DNA from 3 places in the Cupriavidus sp. P-10 genome. Region 3 is predicted to be linked to each of the others. Evidence: predicted binding sites of a transcription regulator. Region 3 holds the regulator's gene; each other region holds the start of a gene.

What was found. The regulator FliA, encoded in region 3, starts transcription of late flagellar genes. The targets are predictions, from matches to a motif close to CTAAAGTTTNNNNNNNNNNNGCCGNTA.
Region 1: CTP10_RS29325 (FliC/FljB family flagellin) is a predicted target of FliA. The motif match lies at 3,283-3,309, and genes of this name have one in related genera.
Region 2: CTP10_RS04310 (DUF342 domain-containing protein) is a predicted target of FliA. The motif match lies at 5,178-5,204, and genes of this name have one in related genera.

Annotation. Positions count from the first base shown of each region.
Region 1 covers NZ_AP025171.1:2,760,140-2,767,786, reverse strand. Annotated here, with positions in the region: gene fliD (flagellar filament capping protein FliD) at 1-944, opposite strand, end outside; gene CTP10_RS41300 (flagellar protein FlaG) at 997-1,215, opposite strand; gene CTP10_RS29325 (FliC/FljB family flagellin) at 1,484-3,184, opposite strand; gene CTP10_RS29320 (RNA chaperone Hfq) at 3,409-3,726, opposite strand; gene CTP10_RS29315 (methyl-accepting chemotaxis protein) at 4,621-6,672, shown strand; gene CTP10_RS29310 (MDR family MFS transporter) at 6,819-7,647, shown strand, end outside.
Region 2 covers NZ_AP025170.1:919,896-927,542, forward strand. Annotated here, with positions in the region: gene CTP10_RS04285 (hypothetical protein) at 79-468, shown strand; gene CTP10_RS04290 (NAD(P)/FAD-dependent oxidoreductase) at 537-2,162, shown strand; gene CTP10_RS04295 (TIGR03862 family flavoprotein) at 2,195-3,460, opposite strand; gene CTP10_RS04300 (DUF1415 domain-containing protein) at 3,560-4,165, shown strand; gene CTP10_RS04305 (class I SAM-dependent methyltransferase) at 4,179-5,054, opposite strand; gene CTP10_RS04310 (DUF342 domain-containing protein) at 5,319-6,932, shown strand; gene CTP10_RS04315 (hypothetical protein) at 7,221-7,376, shown strand; gene CTP10_RS04320 (CapA family protein) at 7,449-7,647, opposite strand, start outside.
Region 3 covers NZ_AP025171.1:266,547-274,193, forward strand. Annotated here, with positions in the region: gene flhA (flagellar biosynthesis protein FlhA) at 1-274, shown strand, start outside; gene flhF (flagellar biosynthesis protein FlhF) at 298-2,658, shown strand; gene CTP10_RS18340 (MinD/ParA family ATP-binding protein) at 2,670-3,464, shown strand; gene CTP10_RS18345 (RNA polymerase sigma factor FliA) at 3,567-4,283, shown strand; gene CTP10_RS18350 (flagellar protein FlhE) at 4,283-4,711, shown strand; gene CTP10_RS18355 (flagella synthesis protein FlgN) at 4,835-5,296, opposite strand; gene flgM (flagellar biosynthesis anti-sigma factor FlgM) at 5,304-5,612, opposite strand; gene flgA (flagellar basal body P-ring formation chaperone FlgA) at 5,773-6,567, opposite strand; gene flgB (flagellar basal body rod protein FlgB) at 6,858-7,265, shown strand; gene flgC (flagellar basal body rod protein FlgC) at 7,300-7,647, shown strand, end outside.

The DNA of each region.
Region 1 (7,647 bases), 440 kb from region 3:
AAGGTGCCATCGCCCGTCAGCGCGGCCGAGGTGCCTGCGTCGGTATCAAAGGCCGTCAGTGACTTGGCGGCGCTCTGGATATTGTTGTACGCGGTGACGAAGGCCAGGACCGAGGCCTTGATCGCGTCGTTGTCGCGCGTGACGACCAGCGACGTGGTGCCGGTCTTGCTCAGGTTCATGGTCACGCCCTGTGCGGCATCCACCACCGAGTTGCTCTGGCTGACCACGTTGATGCCGTTGATCGTCAGCGTGGCATTGGCCGGGGGAACCTTCTGCTCCATCTTGTTGGCAGCGGGCGCGGCCGCGGGGTCGAAAGCGACCACGTTGTTCAGGGCCGCATCCGTCGACGACACGCGCATGGTGGCTTCCGTGCCGGCCTTGTCCGAGGTCAGTACCAGGCGGTAGGGGCTGGCGCTGCCGTCGTTGACGATGCTCGCCGTCACGCCGATGCCGGCCTTGTTGATCGCATCACGTACGCCTTCCAGCGAGGCGCCAGCCGGGATGGTGACCTTCTTGGTGCTCGTGGCGGCGCCGCCCGTGGCCAGTGCCTTGCCAAAGTCGAACGTGATCTCGCCCCCGCCGATGGCGGCCTTCTGGTCGGCGACATTGCCGCTCACCAGGGATTGCGCGGTGGCCAGCGTGTTGACAGTAATGCTGTAGTTGCCCGGCACCGCGTTGGCGGCGGTTGTCACCGACATCACGTCGGTCGAGCCCACGCTGGCCTTGACCGCGCCGAAGGTGGCAGCCTCGGACAGCTTCTTGGCTGCCGTCTGGTAGGCGGCCAGCACGCTCTGCACCTGGCTATAGGCCGACAGCTTGGTCTGGTAGCTCTTGGCCTGGTTGTCGATTGCGGTCAGCGGTGCCTGCTCGGCCGTCTTGAGCTGGTCCAGCAGGGTACTGAGTTCCAGATTGGAGCCAATGCCGATGGAGGAGATCGTTGCCATGCTTGTCGTGCCTCTTCTTCAACTGTTGTTCATTGCGCTGCCATGGTTTGCGTCAGGCCGCCTGGCTGACGAACAGCCCCTGCAGCTTGTCGATGGCGCGGGCGATGCGCAGCACCTCTTCCGTAGGCATCTGGCGGATCAGCTCGCCGGTTTCCTTGTCGATCACCTTGGTGACTACGCGGTGCGTGGTCTCGTCAATGTCGAAGCGCAGGCCGATCGATGTAGTCCTGAGCGCGTCGACCAGTTCGCCGATGGCGGCGCTCGTTTCCACCGATGTCAGTGTGTCGTCTGGCGCTGCAGCCGCTGTGGCGGCGCCTTCCTGCCGGGACAACTGGCCGGCCGTGCGCGTCGCGACTGCGGGCGGCAGTCGCTGGGCGCTAGGGGTGACTGTCGAGGGAGGGGCTATGGTCTGCTCCGTCCGGATGGGCGTGCTGTCGGTGGGCTGGAAACGCTTTGCAGGCAGTAGCCTGCCTGCAAAACACTCCCGGCAAAAAGGCCGGGCCTTGCGGTCCAGCCTTTGATGCCTTGCGCGGCGGCGATTAGCGCAGCAGCGACAGCACGCCCTGCGTGGTCTGGTTGGCCTGGGCCAGCACCGAGGTACCGGCTTGCTGCAGGATGTTCGCACGGGTCATGTTCGACACTTCCACCGCGTAGTCGGCGTCTTGGATGCGCGAGCGCGAGGACGAAAGGTTGGTGATGGTGGTGCCGAGGTTGGCGATGGTCGAATCGAAGCGGTTCTGGACCGCGCCGAGTGCGCCGCGCAGTGCGTCGACGCTCTTGAGCGCAGCGTCGACGGCAGCCAGGGGATCTTCGGTCTTGTCACCCTTGCTGGTCGTGCTGGTCGTCAGGTCACCGGCAGAGTTCACGTAGACGGTCGAACCAATCTTCGGAGCGTACTTGCCCGTGCCGGTACCGGCAGCGACAGTCACCTCGCCATTCACCGCATTCACCGCGTAGTCCGTGGTGTAGCTGGCGCTGGATTTCGTCAGTTCGCCGTCGGAATCGACCCAGGTGTTGTTCGAGACTGTCGCGCCGCCGCCAGCGAAGGTGATGGTCGAGGCGTAGATGCCGGAGCCAACGTTCACCGTGGTGCCCGTCGATGCCGCAGCCGTGATGGCCGTGGCGACCACGTCCTTCGACACAGAATCCTTGTACGTGAAGCCAGTGGCGCCGCCGCCAAAGTTGTAAGTCGTGCCGTTGTAGGTCACCGACGAAGCGGTGGCGCTCGCGTCAGCCTGGTTGAACAGGACCTGTGCCGTGGCCGCCACGGCGCCGCCGGCGTTGTTGGTCGTCAGGTTGCCATTGAGGGCGTACGCTGCCTGGCCACCGATCGTGATCTTTCCGGTGGAATCGAGTTCGAACTGCGTGGAATTGCCCGCCTGGTTGGTGTACGTGCCGTTGTAGGTACTGCCTGCCGGCGGCAGCGAGGTCGAGCCGGCGTTTGGAGCCGTGAAGAAGGCGCCGACGGCGGCCGTAGCAACAGTGCGGGTGATCGAAAAATTGCCCGATGCGGCGTCGTAAGTATAAGTGCCGGCACCAGCGCCAGCGGTCACCGCGACAGTATTGCCATCCTTCATCTCGGCGAGTGCACCGTCGACCGACAGGGTGTCCTGCGTCGTCGTGACTCGGTAGTTGCCGCCGACGAGCGTGCCGCCTGCGGCCTGCAGGTCGGTGACGGTGGCCGTCTTGTTCTGGGTCGTGCCCTTGCCGTTGACGTTGAAGCCATCCAGGCCCAGGGTCTTGGCGCTGATTTCCTTCAGATCGATGTCGATGGTCTGGCCGTCGTTGGCACCCACCTGGATCGTCAGCTTGCCCGCGTTAGCCGACAGCACCTTCACGCCGTTGAACTGGGTCTGTTCCGACACGCGGTTGATTTCGTCCAGGCGCTGGGTGATTTCAGCCTGGATCGAATCCAGGTCGCTGGCCGAGTTCGTGCCGTTGGCAGCTTGCACCGACAGTTCGCGGACGCGCTGCAGGTTGTTGTTGACTTCGGTCAGGGCGCCTTCGGTCGTCTGCGCGATCGAGATGCCGTCGTTGGCGTTGCGGGTCGCTTGCGTCAGGCCCTTGATGTTCGCAGTGAAGCGGTTGGCAATCGCCTGGCCAGCTGCGTCGTCCTTGGCGCTGTTGATGCGCAGGCCCGACGACAGACGCTGGATCGCCGTGTTCAGCGACGATTGCGAAGCGTTCATGTTGTTCTGAGTCATCAGAGACAACGAATTGGTGTTAATGACTTGCGCCATTTACGACTCCTATTTGCAAAGTTTTTTGGCATTCCGGCTGCTAGCCGTAACGTTGGCTGCCTGCTTTGCAGGGCGTAGAGTGCCTCCGTTGCAAGGGTTATCGACCGTCCCCGGCAAAGGTTTAGAGTGATCTCTGCAAGAGTTTCAGGGGGTATCGCCGGGGGCGGACGGGCGTGCGTCGGCCTGCCAGAAGGCTCCGGGAGTGTGGCGTTGCGATGTCCGCTTCAGCGCCGCTTGCGCGTCCGCGGCATATAGATAGGCACGAATTCCGCCGCGATCGCCGGGTCGATCCCGACCACCGGCGTGTCCAGCGGCGTCACCAGGCAAATCGCCTGCTTGTAGACGAGCGTGGGCTGCGGATCGTCCAGCCGCCGTCCGAGCAGCACCATGTAGCTGTCCGCCGCCAGCACGATTCCCTGCAGCCGGGTGCCGTTGGACAGATGGACGACCACCGGCGCGCGGCTGGCGGAATGGACGGCGAGGTGCTGGATCTGCAGTTCTTTTCGGCTGGGGTGCTTGGGCCGGATTTCCTTCTTCTTCACAACGACTCCGGAAGAGCCCGCAAGGGTTCTGGCGGCTGATGACGGTCCGTTGGCAGGCGGCTGTGTGGGCGGCGCGGCCAGGGCGGCAGGGGAAACTTCCGCTCTCGGAACCGGCCTCGGGTCGGGTCGTCAGCGCTGCGGCGCCGGTTGGCCTCGCGCTCGGGCCCCCGGGCGTCGCGCACATGCCGGCGGTGGGCGCTGCCAGAAGAGAAGGGGAATACTTCAGCGCCGAGAGTAACAAAGTTTTACAAGAGTTGACGGGCAGAGTGCCGCGCTGGGCCTAGAGCCTTTGCTCTACAAAATTTGTTGCGCTCGGTGCTGTGGTATTGTAGCAACTTTGTGCGACTGCACAATGGCCTTGTACCGGCCGGTCCGCCAGCCCTGACGGGGCCGGGGCTGGAGGAAAACTGAAGAAAACAAAAAATTCGCCCCGAAGTGACGTCAGGGCCAAAAACATCAAAAGTGCCCGAAAAAGCTCATAACGGCATAAGGGATTTCCCTGATAGAAGCGGGATTTACACCTCATGTAAGCGCGTTTATATTCTTGGCAAGAGCTTGGTTTCGAGCTCTTGTAGTCCTGGAAAGCCTACGAGCACCCCGCGCGTGGGCTTCTTTTTTTGGTGCCTACGTCATTTGGGTCGCGCTCTGTGGCGCTGTGGTCGATGAATTAACCGACCGTTCGGGATGCCCAGCGTGATTAAAAGCCACCTTGCGGACAGGCAATCCACCGAATTGCGTGGGTTTTTGCCTCTAATTCTCATTTCCCTTCAAGAACTGTGCGCTGACCGCCGATAGGGCGACTGCGCTGCCGTATTGCCGTCGTCCGGCCCCGGCAGGACCGCGCTCGTACGGACACAAAACATTCAGTTCTTCGGTTCAGAAGGGAGCGTAGTGATGGCATGGTTTCGCAACATTGGCATCGGGGTCCGGCTGTCCCTGGCCTTTTCGGTGGTGGTGGTGCTGCTGGTGGGCATCGCCTTGTCGGGCGTCTATGCCCTGGGCGGCATGAACGAGGCGATGCGCATGACCGTGGAGGGCCGCCTGCTGAAGGTGCTGGACCTGAACCGGGTCAAGGAAGACGCGCAGGAGGTCGGCATCATGGTGCGCGACGCCACGCTGACCGAAGACCCCGCCATGGCGGCGCAGAATGCCGGGCGCATCCAGGCGCTGCGCAAGTCGATGCAGGAAACGCTGGCGGCAATGGGCAAGGTGATGGAGGCTTCCCGCCGACCGGACCTGCAGAAGCGCTTTGCCGAGCTGGAGGCGGCGCGGCATGCGTATGACGGCCAGCTCGACATGGTGCTGCGGCAGGTCGGCGCCGGTGAATTTGCCGGGGCGCGGGCGGCGCTGGTGGTGACGCTGCCGGCGGCGCAGGGGCCGTATTTCGAGCAGCTCGATGGCATCGTGGCGATGGGGCGGGCCGGCGCAGTCTCGGCGGTCAAGGAATCGGACGCGCGCTACGCCTGGGCCCGCAACGTGCTGCTGGGCATGGCGGCCGCCGCGGTGGCGCTGGCAGCGTTGCTGGGGCTGACGATTACGCGTTCGGTGACGCGCCCGGTGCGGCAGGCGCTGCGGGCCGCCGAGGCGCTGGCTACGGGCAACCTGCGTTACCGCGTGGCGGTGCGTAGCCGCGACGAGACCGGCCGCATGCTCGCCGCGCTGGAACGCGCCTTCCGCCACCTGTCGGGCCTGGTGCAGGGGATCCAGCGCGCCTCGGGCTCGATCGAGGGCGCCACGCGCGAGATCTCGCGCGGCAATGCCGACCTGTCGGTGCGCACCGGCCAGCAGGCGGCGTCGCTGCAGCAGACCGCGGCGTCGATGGAGCAACTGACCTCGACCGTGCGCCAGAACGCCGACAACGCGCGTCAGGCCAGCCAGCTGGCGCTCAATGCCTCGGAGGTCGCTTCCGAGGGCGGCCGTGCCGTGCGCGAGATGGTGCAGACCATGGAGACCATCTCCCGCTCCTCATCGCAGGTGGCCGAGATCACCGGAGTGATCGAAAGCATTGCCTTCCAGACCAATATCCTGGCGCTCAACGCCGCGGTGGAAGCGGCGCGCGCGGGCGAGCAGGGGCGCGGCTTCGCCGTGGTGGCGGCGGAGGTGCGCAGCCTGGCGCAGCGTTCCTCGGCGGCCGCCAAGGAGATTGCCGGACTGATCGGCGGTTCTGTGCAACAGGTGCAGGAAGGGGCGCGCCAGGCCGAGCAGGCCGGCCGCACCATGGACGATATCGTCGGCGCCGTCGGGCGCGTGACGCATATCATCGGCGAGATCTCGGCGGCCAGCACCGAGCAGACCATCGGTATCGAGCAGGTCAGCCTGGCGGTGACACAGATGGAAGGCGTGACGCAGCAGAACGCGGCACTGGTCGAGCAGGCCGCCGCGGCGGCGCAGAGCCTGCTGCACCAGGCCGACGGGCTGGTATCGGAAGTGGGGCGGTTCGAAGTGGAGGCACAGGCGGCGCCGGCTACTAAGCCGGCTACTGAGGCGGCTACTAAGGCCGTGATGCCCGCCGCACTCGCGCCGGCCGCGCCGGCCGCCCGGTTGGCACCGCGTGCACCCCGTGCCACGCCCACTGCCTCCGCTACCCCCATTGCCCCACGCGCCAGGGCCACTGCGAAGCGGCAAGCCGAACCGGCGCGCGCCACGGCGCCCGCCAACGGATCCGCCAGCACCGCGCCTGCCCTCAAGCCCACCGCCGCACCCACCCTGCCGCGCCCACCCCGCGCCCCTGCCGCGGCCCCGCGCCAGCCCGCGGTGCCCGCGGCGGTGCGCGCCCCGATCGAGCGCAAGCCGCAGAAGTCGGTGCTGCCGGCACGCACACCGGCCGTGACGACCCGCGCGCGCCCGGCCGTCACCCACCGCCGCCAGGAGCCAGTGCTGCCGGCCGCGACACGCCGCGCAGCGCAGCCGGCCATGGCCGATGGCGGCGACTGGGAGACGTTCTGAGCCGAGCCGGCGCGCCCGGGCACGGCAAGCACCGGCGGCGGGAAGCGCCTACAATAGCCGCTCTCCTTGACTCCGCAACAAGAGCAGGACCGGTCACCGCGCGGCGCCGCCGCCGCCTTGCCGCGATTCTGCCGCCGCAGGTGCCCATGACCGCCGTTCCCTCCCAGCCGCCTTCGCACGCGGCCGCTGCTCCTGCCGCTGGCGCCCCTGCCTCGACGACCCCACCCACCGGCCAGCACAACACCGGCGCGCCCACACCTCCGGTGCCCGTCATGCAGGTGATCTTCGGGCTGATGCTGGCGATCCTGCTGGGCGCGCTGGAGCAGTCGATCGTCGCCGCGGTGCTGCCCGAGATCGCGCTGCAGCTCAACGGCTTCGACAACATGGCGTGGGTGATCTCCGCCTACCTGGTGGCTTCGACCGTCACCACGCCGATCTACGGCAAGCTCTCCGACCTGCTCGGCCGGCGCTCCGTGCTGTCCTTCGCCATCGTGCTGTTCCTGCTGGCTTCTGCCGCCTGTGCGCTGGCGCAGACGATGCCGCAGCTGATCCTTGCGCGCATCCTGCAGGGCCTGGGCGGCGGCGGGCTGCTGTCGGTGTCGCAGGCGACTATCGCCGACGTGGTGCCGCTGCGCGAGCGCGGCCGCTACCAGGGTTATGTCAGCGGCGTGTGGGCGGTGGCCAGCATGGCCGGCCCGGTGATCGGCGGCTACCTGGCGCACTTCCTGTCATGGCGCTGGATTTTCTGGATCAACCTGCCGCTGGCGCTGCTGGCGCTGGTCACCGTGCGGCGCGCGCTGCGCCACCTGCCCGCGGGCGGGCGCCGCCATCGCATCGACTACCTGGGCGCGCTGCTGTTTGGCGCGGGGCTGAGCGGCGTGCTGGTGTTCCTGACGCGCCTAGGGCAGGGTCAGTCGCCGTCGCGGCCCGATACGCTGGGGATGCTGGTGGCAGGCCTCGCGTGCCTGGCGCTCT
Region 2 (7,647 bases), on a different replicon from region 3:
GGTCGTGCGGGGGTGTGCCTGCCGCGCGCGCGAGCCGGCCGATAGGCTGGAGTCCTGAGCTTTTATCGGAGCCAAGCCATGCCAAGCGTATCGATCGACCCTCCAGAAGCCATCTTGCAGGCGTCCGCCACGCGCCTGTCTGCCGGGCAATGCCTGCACCTGCGCGTGCCGGCGGGCACGGTGCTGCATGCCGGCGCCGGCCAGATCGAGGTCAGCGGGCCGCCGCAATGGCTGGCCGAAACCTGCCACATACCGCGCTGGCGCCTGCGCGCGGGCGAGTCGCTGGCCATACCGGCACGCGGCTGGCTACAGGTGGCGGCGCGCGGCGACGCCGCCGTCACCATCGCCGTGCCACCCGGCTTGATCGCTCGCGTGGCGGCGTTGCTGACGTGGCGCAAGCGCCGCGTGCCGTGGCCATGGCGGCACCAGCCGCAATCGATTGCCGACCCGGCACCCGAAAGACTATAAAATTGCGCTCCGGCCGGACCTGGCACATTGGTGTGCCCAACCCCCCGGCCGCAGTTCTCGGGTTCCCCATGCTACGTCTAAGTGAAGTCAAACTCCCGCTCGACCATACCGAAAGCGACCTGGACGCCGCCGTGCGTGCCGGCGCCGCGCAGATCGGTGTCAAGGGAGACGGCCTGATCGGCTATACCGTGTTCCGCCGCGCCCACGATGCGCGCAAGCGCTCCGATATCAAGCTGACCTACATCATCGATATCGAAGTCAGTGACGAAGCCGCGGCGCTCAAGCGCATGGCCGGCAAGCCGAACTGGAGCGTGACGCCCGATATGGAGTACCGCTTCGTCGCGCGTGCGCCGCAGGGCGGCCCCGCGCTGCGTCCGGTGGTGATCGGCATGGGCCCGTGCGGCCTGCTGGCCGGCCTGATCCTGGCGCAGTCGGGCTTCCGCCCGATCATCCTGGAGCGCGGCAAGGAAGTGCGCGAGCGCACCAAGGACACCTTCGGCCTGTGGCGCAAGAGCGTGCTCAACCCTGAGTCCAACGTGCAGTTCGGCGAAGGCGGCGCGGGCACGTTCTCGGACGGCAAGCTGTACAGCCAGATCAAGGACCCGAAGCACTATGGCCGCAAGGTGCTCAACGAGTTCGTGCGCGCCGGTGCGCCGGAAGACATCCTGTACAAGGCGCGCCCGCATATCGGCACCTTCCGCCTGGTGAGCATGGTCGAGAAGATGCGCGCCGAGATCATCGAACTGGGCGGCGAAATCCGCTTCGGGACACGCGTCGACGATGTCGACATCGACGGCGGCCGCGTGCGCGGCCTGAAGCTGTCCGGCGGCGAATACCTGGAAGCCAGCCACGTCATCCTGGCGGTCGGCCACAGCGCGCGCGATACCTTCGAGATGCTGCACGGCCGCGGCGTGTTCATGGAGGCCAAGCCGTTCTCGCTGGGCTTCCGCATCGAGCATCCGCAGGGCCTGATCAACCGCAGCCGCTTCGGCAAGTTCGCCGGCAACAAGCTGCTGGGCGCGGCCGACTACAAGGTGGTGCACCACTGCAGCAACGGGCGTTCGGTGTACAGCTTCTGCATGTGCCCGGGCGGCACGGTGGTGGCGGCGGCGTCGGAGCCGGGGCGCGTGGTGACCAATGGCATGAGCCAGTACAAGCGTGCCGAGCGCAACGCCAACGCCGGCATCGTTGTCGGCATCACGCCGGATGACTATCCGGGTGGCCCGCTGGCCGGCATCGAGTTCCAGCGCAAGTGGGAAGAGCGCGCGTTCGAGCTGGGCGGCAGCAACTACAATGCGCCGGGCCAGCTGGTGGGCGACTTTGTCGCTGGCCGGCCGTCGACCTCGCTGGGCTCGGTCGAGCCTTCGTACAAGCCGGGCGTGACGCCGACCGACCTGAGCACGGCGCTGCCCGACTACGTGATCGAGGCGATCCGCGAAGGCATTCCCGAGATCGACAAGAAGCTGCCCGGATTCGCGCTGCATGACGCGGTGCTGACCGGCGTGGAAACACGTACCTCGTCGCCGCTGCGCATCCGCCGCAACAACGACGACTACCAGAGCATCAACGTCCAGGGCCTGTACCCGGCGGGCGAGGGCGCGGGCTATGCCGGCGGCATCTACTCGGCCGCGATCGACGGCATCGAGGTGGCCGAAGCGGTGGCGCTCAGCATCGCCGGCGGCAAGCAGGCCTGAGCCTGCCCCTGAGCCTGCCCTTAAGCCTGCCCTTAAGCCTGCTGCAGATACGCCGCGGCGCCCTGCGCCGCGGTGCGCCCGCTGGCGAAGCATGCTGTCAGCAGGTAACCCCCGGTGGGCGCCTCCCAGTCCAGCATTTCGCCCGCGCAGAACACGCCGGGCAGCGCGCGCAGCATCAGCCGTTCATCCATCGCTTCGAAACGCACGCCGCCTGCGCTGCTGATGACCTCGTCGATCGGGCGCGGGCGCAGCAGGCGCAGCGGCAATGCCTTGAGCGAAATCGCCAGCGTGCCTGGATCCTGCATCGCATCCTTCGCCAGGCATTCGCGCAGCAGCCCGGCCTTGACGCCGGTGATGCCGAGCCGGCTCTGCAGGTGACTCGACAGTGAACGCGAGCCGCGCGGATGGTTCACTGCGTTGCCGACCTGTTCCGCGGTGTGCGAGGGCAACAGGTCGAGGTGGATCACTGCGCTGCCGTCGGCTTCGATCCGGTCGCGAATCGGCGCCGACAACGCATAGACCAGGCTGCCTTCGATGCCGGTGGCGCTGATGACGAACTCGCCCTGGCGGTAGTGCGCGTTGCCGTCGCGGTCGGTCAGTGCGATTGCCACCGGCTTGACCGGCGTGCCGGCGAAGCGGTCGGCAAATGATGCGCTCCATGCCACATCGAAGCCGCAATTGGCGGGGCGCAGCGGCGCGACATCGACGCCACGCTCAGCCAGCCGCGGCACCCACGCACCATCCGATCCCAGTCGCGCCCAACTCGCGCCGCCCAGCGCCAGCACCACGGCACGCGCGGGCACGGATGTCTCGCCGTGCGGCGTGGCAAAACGCAGCGTATGCGCAACGCCTTCATCCCAGCCCAGCCAGCGATGGCGCATATGGAACTGCACGCCGGCTTCGCGCAGCCGGTGCAGCCATGCGCGCAGCATTGGCGCGGCCTTCATGTCGGCCGGGAAAACGCGGCCCGAACTGCCAATGAAGGTGTCGATGCCAAGCCCGTGGACCCACTCGCGTAGCATCTGCGGCCCGAAGTCCGCGAGCATCGGCGCGATTTGCGCCGCACGCGCGCCATAGCGGCCGAGGAAGGCCGGTTCCGGCTCCGCATGCGTCAGGTTCATGCCGCCCTTGCCGGCCATCAGGAACTTGCGCCCGACCGAGGGCATCGCGTCATATACCGCCACGCTGGCCCCTTGCGCCACCAGCACTTCGGCCGCCATCAGGCCGGCAGGACCGCCGCCGATGATGGCGACGTCAGGTCGGTTGGCGGTGGCTGCGGTAGGGGTGGCAAGGGACATGGGGGTTCGGCAAGGGCAAGTGTGTTTCCGCCGCGGATTATAGAGCCTGCGGCAGCGCTAGAATGACGCTTTCCCCGGTATTCCCCAGCTATTGCCAGCATGTCTTCCGCCGCCACATCCGCAGACGCCGTCATCGCCGCCACCCGCCACTGGCTTGAACGCGCGGTGATCGGGCTCAACCTGTGCCCCTTTGCCAAGAGCGTCTATGTGAAGGAGCAGGTGCGCTACGTGGTCAGCACGGCAACCGAAGCGCCGGATGTGCTGGATGAACTGGAACGCGAGCTCCGGCTGCTTGATGAGACAGATCCGGCGGGGATCGACACCACGCTGCTGATCCTGCCCGATGCCGTGGCCGATTTCCTCGACTACAACGACCTGCTGTACTTTGCCGGGCGCCTGCTTGGAAGCCTGGGCCTGGAAGGCACGCTGCAGATCGCCAGCTTCCATCCTCAGTACCAGTTCGCCGATACCGAGCCGGACGATATCGAGAACTACACCAACCGCGCGCCGTATCCGATCCTGCACTTGCTGCGCGAGGACAGCATTGCGCGTGCGGCGGCGGCATTCCCGGACGCGGCGGATATCTATGAGCGCAACCAGGCGACCATGCGCAGCCTTGGGCATGAGGGCTGGCGGCGCTGGATGGCGGGCGAGGACGAACCTGAAGACAACGCCGCCGGCAAGAACCCGGCCGCGCAGGACTGACTGACTGACCGACTTACGCCCGCTCGGCCCGCTCGACCGGTTCGGCCGGCGCGGTAGATTCCGGGGTGGTGAAGAAACGCTCGTTCATCTCTTCCAGCCCCAGCGTTTCCAGCACGTTCTGCAGCCGCTCCGCCGGGCGCCGGCGCGGCAGGTCCTTGTACTGGGCGATGATCAGCTCGTTCTTCATCGAATGTTCCCAGCCCACCAGCTCGGTCACGCTGACCTGGTAGCCATGGGCTTCCAGCTGCAGGCAGCGCAGCACATTGGTCACCTGGCTGCCGAACTCGCGCGTATGCAGCGGGTGGCGCCAGATCTCGGTCAGCGGATTGCCCGCCAGCAGCTTGCCCTTGTGCTTGCGCAGCACGCTGGCCACTTCGGCCTGGCAGCAGGGCACCAGCACGATATGCTGCGCACGCTTGGCCAGCGCGAAGTGGATGGCATCGTCGGTGGCGGTATTGCACGCATGCAGCGCGGTGACCACGTCGACGGTCGGCGGCAGCTGCGGCGAGGTGATCGAATCCGCCACCGACAGGTTCAGGAACGACATACCGGGAAAGCCCAGCCGCGCCGCCAGCGCCTGCGAGGTCTTCACCAGTTCCTCGCGCGTTTCGATGCCGTAGATGTGGGAATCGTCCTTCAATGCCTTGAAGAACAGGTCGTACAGGATGAAACCGAGGTACGACTTGCCGGCACCATGGTCGACCAGGGTGACGCGGCCGCGCTCGTCCTTGACCTGCTGAAGCAGCGGTTCGATGAACTGGAACAGGTGGTAGACCTGCTTGAGCTTGCGCCGGCTGTCCTGGTTCATCTTGCCGTCGCGCGTCAGGATATGGAGTTCCTTGAGCAACTCGGTGGACTGGCCGGGGCGGATTTCGTGGGTATTTGACATGGGGACTGCGCAGGCTGCGGGGCGCGGCGCGCCCCGGAAATGCCGACAGTTTACCGAAAAGTCCGGCGATGCCCCGTCAGTCGTGGTCGGCATCACCCCACCCCGGCGGGGATCGTTGTTCGCTCAAGTTTCTGGCCCCAGCTGCCGATGGTCAAGGATCGATAACAAGTGGAGCGCTAGCCATCCGGGCACGCCCTGTCCGCCAGCGCGGACAGGCAGCGGTGACGGGCCGGCCTGCAGCTCCGCAGAAAAATCAGGGGACTCATGATGCACGAGTCGGGTTTGCGCCTGGAGCTGACCGAGCCAGGCGAGCAGGTGCATGCACGCTACACGCCGGAGCCAGGCAGGCTGGCGCCGGATCACGCCAGCCTGAAACAGTGCCTGGACAGCCACGGCTGGGCCGGCGCCAGGCTGGATGCGCGCGCCGTTGCGCAGTTCTTGCAGCAGTGCCAGCGCGCCGAGCACGAGATCGACGCTGCCATTGGCGCACTGGTTGACGGCGCTTTCGAGCTGGATGTCACGGGCGACTGCCTGGCTGTGCGGCTCACGTTGATGCCTGCCGAAGGTGGCCGCCCGGCCACGGAGGACGATATCCGCCGTGCTGTCGCAGAGCGCGGCGTGGTGGCGCCGATCCAGGCGCTTGCACTTGACGCCGCGCTGGCGGAAGGCCGCTGCGAATTGCACACCATCGCCGCCGGCGTGGCGCCGCGCCAGGGCGAGCCGGCGCGTTTCCTCAACCTGCTGCAGCCGCGCAAGCCGGCGCAGGCCGAAGACGAAGATTCGCGCGTCGACCTGCGCGACCTTGGCAACCTGCTGCTGGTCAGTCCCGGCACGCCGCTGATGCGCCGGATCCCGGCCGTGGCCGGCAACGATGGCATGGACGTGTTCGGCAAACCGGTGCCCGCCGATCCTGTCGATGATGCGCCCTTTGCCGAGGGCCTGACCGGCGCCGCCGCCGATCCCGACGACCCCGACCTGCTGGTCGCCGTGATCGCCGGCTCGCCGGTGGTCGGCGTGCATGGCATTGCCGTGAGCCCGGTGGTGCAGGTGGAGGCAGTCGACCTGCATTCGGGCAACGTCGCGTTTGACGGCACGCTGCGCGTAGCGGGCGATATCCGTACCGGCATGTCGGTGCGCGTCAGCGGCGACGTGCTGGTCGAAGGCACCATCGAAGCCGCCGACATCGACGCCGGCGGCAATGTCGTGGTCAAGGGCGGCATCATCGGCAAGGCCGAGACAGGCCATGCCGACGGCGGCATCAGCCGCGCCAGCGTGCGCTGCAAGGGCGCGGTCAAGGCGCGCTTCATCGAGAATGCCGTGGTCGAGGCCGGCACCGAGGTGAACGTCGACAGCGGCATCCGCCAGAGCGACGTTGCCGCGGGCGAGCGCATCGTGGTCGGCGGACCCGGCGTGCAGGGGAGCATCAGCGGCGGGCGCACGCGCGCCATGCTGGCGGTGCGCGTCGCGGTGCTCGGCAGCCCTGCCGGTAGCGCCACCAGTGTGCAGGTGGGCTTGAACCCTTACGCGGACGCTCAACGTGCCGCGCTGGAGGCCGACCGCCGCAAGCTGCTGGAAGAGCAGAACAAGGTCAGGCAACTGGTGACGTTTTTTGCCAAGCATCCGGAGAAGGCCGTCGGCGACTTGCGCGAGAAGGCGCGCGCCACGCTGTTCAAGCTTTCGCGCGACATGTTCGAGCTGGAAGGTCGCCTGACGGAACTGGGCCAGCAAATGCAGCCATCGGCCGATGCCGTGATCGACGCCGCGCGCCGCATCCATGGCGGCGTCACGCTGCAGGTGGGCAGCCGCGTGCTCAAGGTGATGGAAGACAAGCCTGGCGGCCAGATCCGCCTGGCTGACGACCGCATTGTGGTGAACTGACCACGGACCGGGCGCGCCCCGGGCACGCACCTTCGCCACGCGCGAATTTGTACTATCCTGCAGGTATGTCCTGGGGTGCCGCAGGATGGGCGAGAGAGCTAGACTCGGGCAGTGAATGCAGAAGCGGACCAGCAAACTGTGGAAGCGTTACACGGAACCGAATCACGTGGCACTTGAGATACCGGAAGGCCAGCCAATGCGGCTGGCCTTCCTGCTTTTGCAGGCACCGACATCGCGCGCGATCCGACCTACACTGAAGGTGCAACCAGTCTCTCACAGGAGGTTGCTATGACTGCCGCAATGATCACGGCACTGGCGCTGATCGCCCTGGTCGCTTGTGCCGCACTTGTCATCTGGGTCATGCGCGAGAAAGATCCGACGCTGCTGCAGCAGCAGGAGCAGTCGGTGCGCACATGGTTCGACCATATGATCCATCGCCACTAGCGCCGCACCGTAGCCTGGCGGTACGTGCCGCAAGAGCCCGCCATGCCGGCGGGCTTTTTCATGCGTGCCGTCTCACCCCGTCGATATGCGCAGTTCGTGCAGCGCGCTGCGCTCGACGCGGGTGCCGAGCGCGCGACCTTCGTAGGCGAACATCGCCAGCAGCCATGCGATGTCGACTTCGCCCGCATATTTGAGCCGGAAATGGCTGCGCCGCAGCGGCACCAGCCGCAAGTCCGCGTTGCCTGCCGCATCGAAGCTGACGAACACCATC
Region 3 (7,647 bases):
CCTTGACGCCGGCCTGGAGCGCGTGCTGTCGCAGGCGCTGACCAACGGCGGCGGCATCGAGCCGGGTCTGGCCGATGCGCTGCTGCAGCAGACCCAGGGCGCGGTCACGCGCCAGGAGCAGATGGGGCTGGACCCGGTGCTGCTGGTGCCGTCGCAGCTACGCCCGCTGATGGCGCGCTTCCTGCGCCGCACGCTGCCGCAGCTCAGGGTGCTGTCACACGCCGAAGTGCCTGACAACCGCAATATCCGCATCACCGCCATGATCGGCGCGTGAGAGATCATCCGACAGAGCCAACGATGAGCGTAGCCAAATTTGTCGCCGCCAACGGCCGTGAAGCCATGCGCCAGGTGCGCGAAGCCATGGGCCCTGATGCCGTGGTGCTGTCCAACCGCACCGTCGAAGGCGGCGTAGAAATCGTCGCCATGCGCGATGCCGATCTGGGCAGCGTGTCGGCCAGTGCACAGACCTACGTCCCGCCCGCGCCGGCGATGGTGGTGGCGGAGACGCCTGCCATTGGCGACCTGCGCGGCGAACTTCAGTCGATGCGCGCGATGCTGGAGCGCCAGCTCGCCGGCATCGGCAATGCGCCCGCCGGCGCCGGCCACGGTGTTGCCGCCAGCGACCCGCTGCGCGAATCGCTGTTCGAATGGATGGTGGGCGCCGGCTTCTCCGGCCAGCTGGCGCGCACGCTGCTGGCGCGCCTGCCGCTGGGCTACGACCGTCCCGCCGCGATGACCTGGATCCGCAAGGAGCTGGCCAGCAAGGTGCCGGTGCTGGGCGACGAAGACCACCTGTTCGCGCAGGGCGGCGTGCTGGCGCTGATCGGGCCCACCGGCGTGGGCAAGACCACCACCACTGCCAAGCTGGCGGCTCGCTTCGTGCTGCGCCACGGCGCCGACAAGCTGGCGCTGCTGACTACCGACAGCTTCCGTATCGGCGCGCATGAACAGCTGCGCATCTATGGCGACATCCTCGGCGTGCCGGTGCATGCGGTGAAAGATGCCGCCGACCTGCGCTTCGCGCTGGCGGCGATGAAGGACAAGCACCTGGTCATCATCGACACCGTCGGCATGAGCCAGCGCGACCGCAGCCTGTCGGAGCAGATCGCCATGCTGGCCGGTGTGCCCGCGCCGGTGCAGCGCGTACTGCTGCTCAACGGGGCCAGCCACGGCGACACGCTCAATGAGGTCGTGCATGCCTACCGCCACGATGCCGCGCCCGATGACGGCGGCATCGATGGCTGCATCATCAGCAAGCTGGATGAGGCCACCCACCTGGGTTCAGTGCTCGACGTGGTGATCCGCCACCGCCTGCCGGTGTTCTACGCCTCCACCGGCCAGCGCGTGCCCGAGCACCTGGAACTGGCCAGCAGCACGGCGCTGGTCGAACGCGCTTTCCTGACCCCACGCCGCGGCTCGGTCTTTGCCGATGCCGACGCCGCGCGCCGCCGCCAGGCGGCAGCGGACGAGCAGGCCGCGAAGGACGGGAACGGCGGGAAGGGCAGCGCCGACGACGTGCTGCGCTCGCTCACCGACAGCGCCGATGCGCTGGGCCAGTGCGTCGCGGAACTCAACGGCGCGGGCCTCGGCTTCGACCTGGCGCGCTCGCTGTGGCAGCAGCGCACCGCGGGCGATACCGCGCTGCGCGCGATGGCGCAGCAGGTGCGCGAAGCGGTCTGCCGCGACGTCAACCGCGCCTGCGACCAGTACGTGCTGGCGCTGGCGGCCACGCTGCCGGTCAGCGTGCCCGGCCGCCGCACGCCGCAGCCGCTGCAGCACACGCTGTGGCTGGGCGACCGCGACGGCACGCCGCTGGCCGCCACCGTCACCGCCGCCGGCCGCGCCGGCCAGCCGCTGGGCGAGGCCGATGCCGAGGCCGCCAACCTGCGCGCGGCCATGAGCGCTGCGCGCAAGGTGGTCAACCTGGTCGACGCGATGCCGTCCGCCGCCACGCTGGCGCGCTGGCAGCAGGCCGGCGAACGCTGGATCGCGGGCGCGCGCAAGACCGTGCGCGTGGTCAGCACAGGCGCCGCCTGGAAGCTCGATGCGCTCGCCGATACGCTGACCTTCCACGCCGTCGGCGACGCCGTCGTGCGTGAGCGCGACGCCGTGCGCTGGCTCGCCACCGCCGACGTGCGCGTGCCCGACAGCCCCGCGCGCGGCAAGGGCGCCCCCGAAGGCGGCATCGATGCCTGCCTGGTAGTGGTGCGCCTGGTCGATCGCGCCAGCGGCGAGCTGCTCGATGCCCGCTATTTGCTGTGCGACCCGGCACTGGCGCCGGACGCGGCGCAGGTGGCGCACTGGACGCCGTGGTCGGACACGGCCGAAACGCGCCTGCGCACGCTGCGCCATGCCGCCGACCACTTCGCGCAGGATGCCGAAGCCGGCCACGCCGGCAGTGCCGCACTCGCGGCGCTGCAGCTTGGCCTGTCCGTGCTGCGCCTGGAACACGCGCCGACCGCGACCGCGCCGGCTTTCTTGGCACGGCTGGCCGGCCGCACCGTGCGGGCCGGCGCGGCGGTGCCGGGCACCGCGCTCAATGAGGGCATGGGCCGCATGCTGGCGCTGCTCGACGTATTGGAGAACTACCCCGGCCGCGCGGCGGCGGCACCTGCCGCCGCCGTGGAAGCGGCCGATGTCATGGGAGCCCTGCAGTGAGCACCCTCGCCATGGACCAGGCAGAAAGCCTGCGGCGCATGCTGGCGCCGCGCACCACGCGCCGCATCGCCGTGGTCGCCAGCGAGCGCGGCGCCGGCGCCACCACCGTGGCGCTGGGCCTGTCGCAAGCCCTGGCGATGCAGGGCGAGCGCGTACTGCTGCTCGACGAAGACCCGGCCACGGCGCGCGCGACCAGACTCGCCGGCGCGACCCCGGCCGGCACGCTCGCCGACGTGCAGGAGGGGCGCCTGCCCCTGGAAGCCGCGGCGGGAGTCGGCACCGGCGGCGCGGTATCGGTGCTTCCGGCTGGCCGCCAACGCGCGGGGCTTGAGGTGCCCGCCACGGCGCTGTCGGCCTTCCGCAGCGTGCTGGTGGATGCCACCGCCGATGCCGACGGCGCGCTGTCGCCCTTTGCCGGCGGCGCGCACAACGTAGTGATCGTGATGCGCCCGGAACTGGCGTCGATCACCGCCGCGTATGCCTGCATCAAGCGCCTGCACCACCTGTACGCCTGGCGCCGCTTCCACCTCGTGGTCAACATGGCCGCCACCGAACTCGCGGTGCAGGCGATCCTGCGCAACCTGGCGCGCACCGCCAGCCAGTACCTGGGCGTGGAAGTGCAGTGCGCCGGCTGGCTGCCGGCCGATCCGCTGGTGGCGCGCGGCGTGCAGCTCGGCCGCTGCGTAGTCGAAGCCTTCCCGGCCGCACCCGCGACCAGCGCGCTGCGCCGCGCCGCCGGCAGCATCGGCGGCTGGCCGTTGCGGGCCGAGGCGCCAGCCCCCGCCGCAACGCCCGTGCCGGCATGAGCGCCGCCCGAACCATGCCTTACCAACGAACCAGACCCTGAGCCAGCCGGCGCGCCACGTGGCGCGCCGGTCCAGCAATCCAGCATTCACGAGAATTGCACCATGTACACGATCCAGGGAAAGCTCGACCAGGCCGACGTGGTCAAGGCGCACGCACAGCTGGTGCGTCGCATCGCCCTGCAGCTGGCCGCCAGGCTGCCTGCCAGCGTGCAGATCGACGACCTGATCCAGGCCGGCATGATCGGCCTGCTCGATGCCGCCAAGCGCTATGAAGACACCCACGGCGCGCGCTTCGAGACCTACGCCAGCCAGCGCATCCGCGGCGCCATGCTCGACGAGGTGCGCGCCAACGACTGGCAATCGCGCAGCCTGCGCCAGTTCACGCGCCGCATCGAACGCACCCAGCGCTCGCTTGAGCAGAAGCTCGGACGCACGCCGCTCGACTCCGAAGTGGCTGAAGCGATGGAAATGGCGCTGGACGAATACCAGGTCCTGCTCAACGAGGTCTATGGCTGCCAGTTGCTGCATTACGAAGATTTCGAGCGCTCCGGCGAAGAAGATTTCCTTGACCGCCACCTCGGCGCCAGCGATGACGGCAACCCGCTGAAAGTGCTGATGGAAAGCGGCATGCGCGAGGCGCTGATCCGCGCCATCGACCGGCTGCCCGAGCGCGAGAAGCTGGTGCTGTCGCTGTGCTACGACCAGGAGCTGAACCTGCGTGAGATCGGGGCCGTGCTGGATGTGACCGAGTCACGGGTGTGCCAGATCCGGGGGCAGGCGATTACGCGGTTGCGGAACCAGTTGCGTGGGTTGCTGTGATGTCCAGCCTGGCGCGCGTTGCCTGCCTCGGGCTCGTGGCGGGGTCTGCCTGTGCCTGGGCGGCGATCGAAGGCGGCACGCGGCATGCGTGGACCGGGTCGGTCAATGGGCCGGCGTTGCATGGGCGCGGGCAGCGGGCCGTGTCGGCGCCGATCCAGCCGGTGGGGGTGCTGCCTCAGGCTGAAGGGGTGATTACCACGGTGCGCTGGCGCTACAGCTTTGCGCAGACGCCGCCGGTTGAGTTGCAGGCATATCTCTGCAATGCGCAGCGGTGTGTGATGCTGCCTCAGGCCGAGGGGCAGACCTCCGCGTTCGCCGGGGACGATGCTACCAAGGGGTTTGTGTTTGCGTTCCGGGTGCCGGGGCAGGGGAGCCTGGTGCCGGTTTTGCAGGGGCGGAGCAATGAGGTGGTTGTTGGGTTTCGGTAGACAAATGTTGTGCCTTGCGGCTGGGCATCTTGTGGCTATTTGATCTGCCCGGTTCCACCCTTTAGGGCGGAACCGGGCGCATCAAATAGCTACCTGATGCCCAGTCGCAAGGCTAAGCTCAAATCAGCCAGCCGCCAGGCTCACACCCCCAACCCCGGCCGCCGCCCTCCCATCCTTCCCATACAACCCGGCATCCCCGCCGCAATGCTGCCGCAGCGCCTGAATCGCCTCCTGCGTGAATTCGAGGTGGGCCTTGATGACGGCGCCATTCAGCGCATTGCCATCCCGCGTCACCCGGGCAGCAAAGATCAGCTTGCGCCAGGCTTCGGCGACACCGGCATCAATCTGCTGGCCAAGCAATTGCCCATCGGCACCGGTGCGCAAGCCGAGCGCCTGCATCTGCGCCTCGCGCGCCCGAACCTGGCGCGACAGCGCCTGACCCACCTCCACCTTGCGCGTCAGCAATTCGCTGAGCGCAGTGAAATCCCCGCGCTTTATGGCATCGCGCTCTTGCGCAAGAAGCTGCCCGAAGGTCTCAAGGCCTTCGGTTTCACGCTGCAGGGACTGGATCAGGCTTTGGCTCATGATTTGGCTAGTGCGGGTCGGCCTGGCCGAACTCGCGCAAAGTGGCGAGCAGGCCATCGGCAATCTTGCCCGGGTCGATCTTGATCCGGCCCTCGGCAATAGCCTGGCGGATCTCTTCGACCTTGGCGGTATCGATATCGTCGTCGGTTTCCTGCGTCAGGCGGCTGCTGATCTCGCGCACCTGCGCGGCCAGCGGGCTGACGCTCAGCCCGGAGGACGGCGTGGCGGCGCTGGCCGGTGCGGCCTGGGGCCGGGCGGCGGCGTCGCCTGCGGGCGCGTCGGCGGGCCGGGACGAGGTGGAATGGTTGATCTTCACGGGCGTTCCTTGCTGGTTTCCTATGGCATTACGGCCGCGGCGGCGAAATCTTTAGGGAACGTGCCCCGTATTGCCCGCACGGCAGGACCGGCGGCATTTTCTCATGCCGCGGCGCCATCTGAATCCGGCTGTCAGCCACGATTCGAAAGACTGGAAGTGCTTATTGCAGCACGACCGTGTCGCCGCTGCGCACCAGGCCGTTGACCACCTGGCCGTTGCGCAGGCGTACCTGCACGGTATTGCCGGCGGCGGCGTCGGCCAGCACCTTGCCTTCGCTGGAGATCTGGAAGGCATCGCCTTCGACGGACACGGTGACGGTCTGCCCCTGGCGTACGGCGATGGCCTTGCGCAGCAGGTCGCTGCGCATGGGCGAGCCGGCGGCGATGCGGTTGGCGGCGACGGCGCCGGCGAGCTGTGCCGGGTCGGTAATGACCGCGCGCGGCAAGGTGGCCAGGTCGCCCTGGCGCACTTCGATATCGGCCTGGCCGACCGGTTCGCCCGGACCCAGCGCGCGCGAGGCGACGTAGTAGTCAGTCAGCACCGACACGCGCGCCTGCATATAGCGCACCCACGGCCGCTCGCCGCCGCAGCGCACGCCGACCGAAACCCGGCCCCACGGCGATGCGCCGGCGGGCAGGAACGGATCGGGCGAGACGCAGTCCGGCGCGCGGCCGCCCGACGGCGGCGCTACCTGCACGCTGACCTTGCCCGGCAGGCCGGCGGTCTGCTGCAGCAGGAAGCGCTCCACGGCAACGCGTGCGGGATCCTCGGTGAAGGGGCTCGCAGTGGCTGCGGGCTGGCCGCCCGGCGCCTGCATGGCGACCGGCGTGACCTGCGCCGGCGCGGCGCCAGTGGCCCCGGCAAGACACAGCAGGCACGCCGCCAGCAGGGCCTGTGCCTTGCGCGGGCCGTGGCGGCGGGAATAGCGGCGGAGGGTGCGGCGATTGGCGTTCATCTGGTCTTCCCGGCAAGGACGGCAGGGCGTGCGCTGGCATGCCTGGCGCGCTGCCCCGTGACCTGCGGCGCGCCCCGTCTACATCAGTCATCGGGTTCCGATTGTAGGCAGCGCCTCGCGCGAGGGCGTGCCGAAATGCAAGGATTTCCCGTCCTTATTCATCCGATTGGCGTGACAGGCCCCCGCCTAAGATGGCAACCCTGAAGAAGGTCGTCCCTTCGCTATTCGTTGAATTCATTGAATTCGTTGTCCGGTGGTTCGGCCACGCAGTGGGACAGGGAGATGCCAGCATGATTGACAGACTCGACGCGTCGCTACGCTTCCAGCAGGAAGCGCTGAGCTTGCGCAACCAGCGGCAATCGGTGATTGCCTCCAATATCGCGCACGCCGATACCCCGGGCTACAAGGCCCGCGACTTCGATTTCGCCAGCACGCTGGCGCAGTCCGTGGAACGCGGCCAGCGCAACGAAGGCATGTCGCTGTCGACCACCCAGGTGCGCCACCTGCCCGCGCAGGCGCCCACCCGCGAGGCGTTCGACCTGGCCTACCGCATCCCGCTGCAGTCCAGCGTCGACGGCAACACCGTGGAAATGGATGCCGAGCGCGTGGCCTTCGCCGACAACGCGGTGCATTTCGAGTCGGGCCTGACGGTGATGAACTCGAAGATCAAGACCATGCTGGCGGCGATCCAGCAATAAGCGAGCAACAGATCCAGCAGCAAGGAGAGAGCGCATGCCGGCAATGAACATCTTCGACGTCGCGGGCTCGGCCATGGCGGCGCAGTCGCAGCGCATGAACGTGACCGCGTCCAACCTGGCCAACGCCGACAGCGTGGTCAGCCCCGACGGGCAGGCCTACCGTGCCAGGCAGGTCGTGTTCGGCATGGCGCCCACGCCCGGCCAGAGCGACGTCGGCGGCGTGCAGGTGGCCGGCATCAGCGAAGACCCGTCGCCGCCGCGCATGGTCCACAACCCCACGCATCCGATGGCGAACGCGCAGGGCTACGTGGTCATGCCCAACGTCAACCCGGTGGAAGAGATGGTCAACATGATCTCGGCATCGCGCTCGTACCAGGCCAAT